Linked DNA regions of Lentilactobacillus curieae. The protein of the gene in region 1 binds, or shares a complex with, the protein of each later gene. Links are inferred from orthologs where the notes say so. Each region holds a gene or a part of one and is shown in the gene's direction. Other genes may lie near its edges.

The links.
Region 2: the proteins of PL11_RS10070 (region 1) and PL11_RS04835 are in contact, whole or in part, in a crystal structure (PDB 3A7A), measured with the Escherichia coli proteins. The link is inferred for Lentilactobacillus curieae from one-to-one orthologs.

What each region holds. Positions count from the first base shown.
Region 1 is NZ_CP018906.1:2,070,016-2,073,249, reverse strand. The notes cover bases 140-3,038. They hold PL11_RS10070 (glycine cleavage system H family protein), read left to right. Parts: upstream 140-1,391; coding sequence 1,392-1,685; downstream 1,686-3,038. Other genes in these bases: PL11_RS10065 (methionine ABC transporter ATP-binding protein), read left to right, coding at 2,022-3,038; PL11_RS10075 (FtsW/RodA/SpoVE family cell cycle protein), read left to right, coding at 181-1,380; PL11_RS10080 (DUF2969 domain-containing protein), read left to right, coding at 140-159. Also shown: more of PL11_RS10080, read left to right, coding at 1-139; more of PL11_RS10065, read left to right, coding at 3,039-3,056; PL11_RS10060 (methionine ABC transporter permease), read left to right, coding at 3,049-3,234. UniProt on the Escherichia coli protein: The glycine cleavage system catalyzes the degradation of glycine. The H protein shuttles the methylamine group of glycine from the P protein to the T protein.
Region 2 is NZ_CP018906.1:1,011,841-1,014,978, forward strand. Bases 18-2,820 are described here. They hold PL11_RS04835 (lipoate--protein ligase), read left to right. Parts: upstream 18-815; coding sequence 816-1,826; downstream 1,827-2,820. Other genes in these bases: PL11_RS04825 (RluA family pseudouridine synthase), read right to left, coding at 18-113; PL11_RS04830 (universal stress protein), read right to left, coding at 200-664; PL11_RS04840 (hypothetical protein), read left to right, coding at 1,908-2,345; PL11_RS04845 (hypothetical protein), read left to right, coding at 2,353-2,820. Also shown: more of PL11_RS04825, read right to left, coding at 1-17; more of PL11_RS04845, read left to right, coding at 2,821-2,832; PL11_RS04850 (iron-sulfur cluster biosynthesis family protein), read left to right, coding at 3,138-3,138. UniProt on the Escherichia coli protein: Catalyzes both the ATP-dependent activation of exogenously supplied lipoate to lipoyl-AMP and the transfer of the activated lipoyl onto the lipoyl domains of lipoate-dependent enzymes.

The sequences.
Region 1 (3,234 bases):
ATATCTGAATTGTTGGTTGGCAAAAAGGTGATTGGAAACATTCGTCAACTTGAAGATAAGAAGTTTGAAGTGGTCAACTTAGATAAGGATGTCTTTCATGTAAAGAGTTTTGATGAGGGTGTTACGACTTTGATCAGACACTTTAATTTGCATCATTAGAATTTTTAAGGAGGGTTTGTTTTGGAAACAAGTCGCAGAAATTCTGATGATAAGTCAAGAATTGACTGGGGAATCGTCCTCTGTGTGCTGATATTGGCATTAGTTGGCCTAGGGTCAATCTATGTTGCTGCATCACACGACACAGGCGGTGCATCAGTGATTAAACAGGTTGTCTCGCAATTAGTATGGTATGTGATTGGTACGGTTGCCGTGGTAATTATAATGCAATTTGATTCAGAACAGCTCTGGAAGGTTGCCCCACTTGCTTACGGACTGGGAATCTTGCTTCTGGCCGCTGTTTTGGTTTTGTATAGTAGGTCTTACTTCCTACAAACTGGTGCCAAAAGTTGGTTTCAATTGGGGCCATTGACGTTCCAACCATCTGAGGTTATGAAACCTGCATACATTTTAATGATGGGGCGGGTAATCGTTGAGCATAACGATAATTATCCCGTCAAGTCCATCAAAAGTGATTGGTTGTTAATTGGAAAGATGATTGCTTGGACTGTACCTGTTGCAGTTCTACTAAAATTACAGAATGACTTTGGTACTATGCTAGTTTTCTTTGCTATCTTAGCCGGGCTGGTAGTAGTCTCTGGTGTCACTTGGAGAATTATCCTACCTGCATTCCTGTTAGTTACGGGAATTGGCGGAACTGCACTAGCTTTGGTCATTCCTGATTCTGGACGTAGGTTACTTGAAAAGGTTGGGTTCCAAGCATACCAGTTTGCGCGAGTTGATACTTGGCTTCACCCTTCATCAGATACTAGTAACCAAGGTTACCAATTGTGGCAGAGTATGAAAGCAATTGGTTCAGGTGGAATATTTGGGACAGGGTTCAATAACTCACACGTTTACGTGCCAGTTAGAGAATCAGATATGATTTTCTCCGTTATTGGAGAGAACTTTGGTTTTATCGGAAGTTGTTTGCTAGTCTTTGTTTACTTCTTATTGATTTATCAAATGATCAAGGTTACTTTCGATACTAGAAACGTTTTTTATGCTAATATTTCAACTGGGGTAATTATGATGATTTTATTCCACGTATTTGAAAATGTTGGTATGAGTATTGGACTTTTACCACTTACAGGTATTCCATTACCATTTGTTAGTGCCGGTGGATCGGCGCTGATTGGGAATATGATTGGGATAGGTTTAATAATGTCAATGCAGTATCACAATAAGAGTTACATGTTTGGTGACGATAAAGAATTCTCATAGGAGTGATTAACATGAACGAAAACTATTACTGGACCGAAGAAAATGATGGTGTTGTTACCGTTGGTTTAACAGATGACGGGCGGAATGAATTGGGTAACATTACTTTTGTATCACTACCCAAAGTTGGCGACAGCTTAAAGAAGACAGATACTTTGATGAATGTTGAAGCTGATAAAGCTGTTTCTGACATTGCAAGTCCGGTTGAAGGTACTGTGATTGAAATCAATGAAGATGCGCTGAGCGATCCTAGTGTTTTAAATAACTCAGACAAAGCTTCCTCATGGGTTGCCAGAATTGAGAAATAATTCTTGACGAGTTATTGTCTTATGTTAAAATTGTATTGGTAAATTATTAGAAATAAATGTCAGGATGAGTAGCGTATTTTTGCTTTGTTAGAGACCTCGGTTGGTGAAAAAGGGGATTGCAAGGTATGTGAAGATGGTCCTGGATTAAAACATGACACTCATGAGCTCTTAGTAAATGAGTGGATGGTTACCGTCCATTACCGCGGATAATACCTTAGGTATTTTTGAGGTCATCTATTTGATGACAAACAAAGGTGGTACCACGAAGCCCTTCGTCCTTTGAACCGTATTCTGGTTCATGGATGAAGGGCTTTTCTTATAAGGAGAGGAATTTATTTGATTACTTTTAAAAATGTCTCGAAACAGTACAACACAAAAGATGGTGATTTGGTTGCTGTTAACGACGTAAACATTAAGGTTGATGACGGTCAGATTTTTGGAATCGTTGGATATTCAGGCGCTGGAAAGAGTACGTTAGTTCGGATGTTGGATGGACTTGAGGCTCCTACCAGTGGTGAAATTGATATTAATGGAACGAATATTGCAAGTTTGTATGGTTCCGCATTAAGGAAGCAACGCCAAAAGGTGGGAATGATTTTTCAGCATTTCAACTTATTATGGTCAAGAACTGTAATTAAGAATGTTATGTTGCCATTGGAAATTGCTGGTGTATCTAAACCCGAGAGAATAAAGCGAGCAAGGCACTTAATTGAATTGGTTGGGTTGCAAGGAAGAGAAAATTCGTACCCTTCAGAGTTGTCTGGAGGGCAAAAGCAAAGAGTTGGGATTGCGAGAGCTCTTGCAAATGATCCAGAGATTCTTATTTCTGATGAAGCTACCAGTGCCTTGGACCCAGATACAACTAATGAAGTCCTCGATTTGTTGTTAAAAATCAATAAGGAAATGAACTTGACCATTCTGTTGATTACTCATGAAATGCACGCGATTACTAAAGTGTGTGATGCGGTCGCTGTGATGGATAATGGTTCGGTAGTTGAGCAGGGATCTGTATTCGAAGTGTTTAGAAATCCTCAAGCAGACGTTACGAAGAAGTTTGTTCAAGAAGAATTCTCTGGTCCTCAAAATGATGCTGATTTAACAGCTTCAGAGCTAGCACAGAAATTTCCAGAAGGAAAAATTGTCCGGTTGGTATTCCATGGACCACAGGCAGAATTGCCAGTTGTTTCAAACGTAATCAAGAAGTTTCCGGATTTGGAAGTTAACATTATTTCTGGTTCGATGCATCAGACTCAAGAAGGGGCAATTGGTTCACTTGATTTACAGATGACTGGAGACATGCCAAAAATTGAGGATGCCCTTGAATACTTACAAACATTAAGAGTTGAAACTGAGGTGATTTCAAATGGCTAATACAGGATTTAGTTCGTTTTTTAAATTTAGTACGGTTAATTGGCCTGATATGTGGAGTGCGACTTGGGAAACCATTTGGATGACCTTGCTTTCCATGGTGGTTGTAATAATCTTAGGAATAATTTTGGGATTGTTTTTATATTTAACGCATGGCAAGAGTAACCCACTGCTGAAAGTC
Region 2 (3,138 bases), 1.1 Mb from region 1 along the record:
ACGCTGTATAGAAGGTGCTTTGGCAATCCATAATAATTACTAAGAACTTCCTTTAGTGTAGTTTGGGGGAAACTTTTAGGAATGATTAAATTGTAATGCCACTGTGTTTTCATCACTGTACCTCAGTTATTTCAAAATAAAAGGAGCACAAATCCCTAGGGATCCTCTGCTCCTTTAAAAACTAATATTTAGGTGTAGCTTACTTTTTAGCTTGCTTTTCTGGACGAACAATTAGCACGTCACAAGTTGCAGTTCTGACAACAAAGCTAGTAACAGAACCAATAATCAATCTTTCAACGGCGCTTAAACCAGTTGAACCAATGATTACTAAGTCAGTATTGTGATCTTTAGGAAATTCGCGAGCGATGATTGGCTTTGGATTACCAAATCGAATGTGAATATCAACATCGCTAACACCTGCAGCCTCTGCCTTATCTTTCATTTGCTTAAGCTTGTCTTCAGTATTTTCAGTTAATTTGAAAACAACGTCGCCACTTACGGCTGAACCATATGTTTGGTTGAATTGATTAACTTCCAAGACATTGAGGATATCAAGGTGTGCCCCTGCTTCCTTAGCAACTTCAATTCCTCGATCGAGAATGTTTTGAGTAACGGCAGAACCGTCAACTGGTACTAAAATGTTTTTGTATCCACTTAATGCCATACTAATCACCCCTGGATTCGTTTGTTTATAGTTAAACTATAACATTGTCTGGCGAGAATGTAACCTTTTTGGCCGATTTCACAAGCGATTGAAATCGCTTTCTCGAAGTGGTATGATTGCTTACAAATAGAATTGAAATGGGGCTTTTCTAATGTATTTTCACATAATGAAATCAGACGATATTCGACTTAATTTGGCAACTGAAACCTATTTGATGAACGAAAAGAAATTTGACGAACCATTATTGTTATTCTACATTGAAGGACCATGTATTATTGTGGGCCGGAATCAAAACACATTGGAAGAGATCAACAAACAATACGTAGATGACAACGGTATTGTTGTCACGAGAAGAACTTCTGGTGGGGGAGCAGTTTACCAAGATTTAGGTAACCTGTGCTTTAGTTTCGTTGTGGACAGCGATAGTGAAGAATTTGGTGACTTCAAGTCATTTGTTCAACCTGTTGTTGATGCGCTGCACAGAATGGGGGCAACGACTGCGGAAGTTTCTGGACGCAATGACATTTTAGTAGATGGTAAGAAGTTCTCCGGAAACGCGATGTACACTAAAAATGGTAAGACTTTCTCACATGGTACTTTGATGCTTGATGTTGATTTAACAGTGTTACCAAAGGCACTAACTGTTCCTGAAGATAAGATCAAGTCTAAGGGAATCAAGTCAGTTAGCTCGCGGGTAACTAACCTCCGGCCGTACTTATCATCCGAGTACCAAGACATGACTACTCCACAATTTAGAGATGAATTGTTAAAGGAATTATTCCATGTTGATAACCTTGATGAAATCAAAGATCGTGAGTATAAATTAACCCCTGAGGATGAAGCTGGAATTGACAAAATCAATTCAGAAATCTTCGACAACTGGGATTGGGTTTATGGAAATTCACCAGAATTTACCGTTAAGAAACGTCAGCACTTTACAAGTGGTACTATAGATGCAAGATTTATCGTTGACGATGGTAAGGTGACTACCGCTAAATTCTACGGTGACTTCTTTGGACCTAAGGATGCTTCAGAATTGGCAAGCAAGCTTGAAGGCGTTCGTTTTGAACGCGAAGAGGTTGCTAAAGTTCTTGACGCTGTTGACGTTAATCAGTACTTTACTGGAATTACAAAGGACGACTTACTTGGTTTGCTTTTCTAACCTTAGGAAATACGTTAAACTAAATTTAAACTGATAAAGATAAATTCGGTATGGATTTATCTTTTTTATTTGGAGGATTATATGAAACCAGAAGAAAAGAAAGTTATTGGGTGGGCCGTTATTTCACTGGTTGTGTTTTTACTTACAAATGCGATCATGACTTTTAAGTGGATGGACCTAACTCGTCCTGTTACCATGGCAGAAACTTTGCAGGTAACGTACATTGCTATTGCTTTTTACGCTGCGACCATCGTGTTGGCAATGTTAAAGGTTAGACTCAGCTACTATTTGCTTGCGGTGGTTGTAGCAATCTATTCAGTTGGATTTGTAGGCATGGGGATCACGTTGGTTCAAGGAAGCAATGGTAACATTTTGTTAAGAATTCTGGTATTAGCCCTTGTTATTTTTGGAATTGTTGTTAATGTGTACTGGTACATGTTAGCATTTAAACTTAGATCAGTACTTCAAACTGAGTTAATAAAAAAACGAGCTGCAAAGCATAATACAGAAATTAGGTGATTGAATAATGGACGCTGAGGTATCAACGTTTATTGAAAATGTTAAGGCTGGAAATGTTTTGGCCAACCACACAAGTATGAAGTTAGCAGAATTACAAAAAATCGACGCAAAAGCAATCAAACCTATAATTGACTACATGGTTAGTCATTTAAAGGAAGGCAATCAGGAAGTTGTTTCCGAGATTAAGGTTGCTGACGATGATACAGCTGTATTTAGGTTGGAAAGTAATTTAATTAACTTGCCACTTGATGAAATTGATAGAATCAATAAGATGATTTCCGATCAAGAAAGTTTGCCGGTAAATGTGTACCTGGTTGTGGTTTCCGAATTTGTAAATCAATCTGGTTTGCGAATTGACGAAGTGACATCAGCAGATGATTTTATTGCTGATCCGGATAGCTTTTCAGCAACAATTACTGATTGGATTTCAGAAAAAGCAACGGCAATTGCCGAAAATAAGGCTAGTGAAGACGAGTCCAAAAAGTAATTGCTTATTTTCAGAAAACATTGTATAATCATTGCATGCGATGAGTCGAGAGATCACGCAACTTCGGTTGTTCGCGCAATCGATTTAAGTGATGTTTTGAGCGGGACACATTTTCTGCACGGATTTGCAGGTGTTTGGTTCTAGAGGATTGTGGAATCCAAGGAACTCGCTTAGAAATAAGCGCCGTAAAAGACCAGTCATTCTTTTGAATGGCTGGTCTTTTTATTTTGCTTTCATTTTAGGTTGTAAACAACCTATTTGCAGTTTTGAAAAAATGCAGTATATTATTTTTGGAGGCGAAAATAA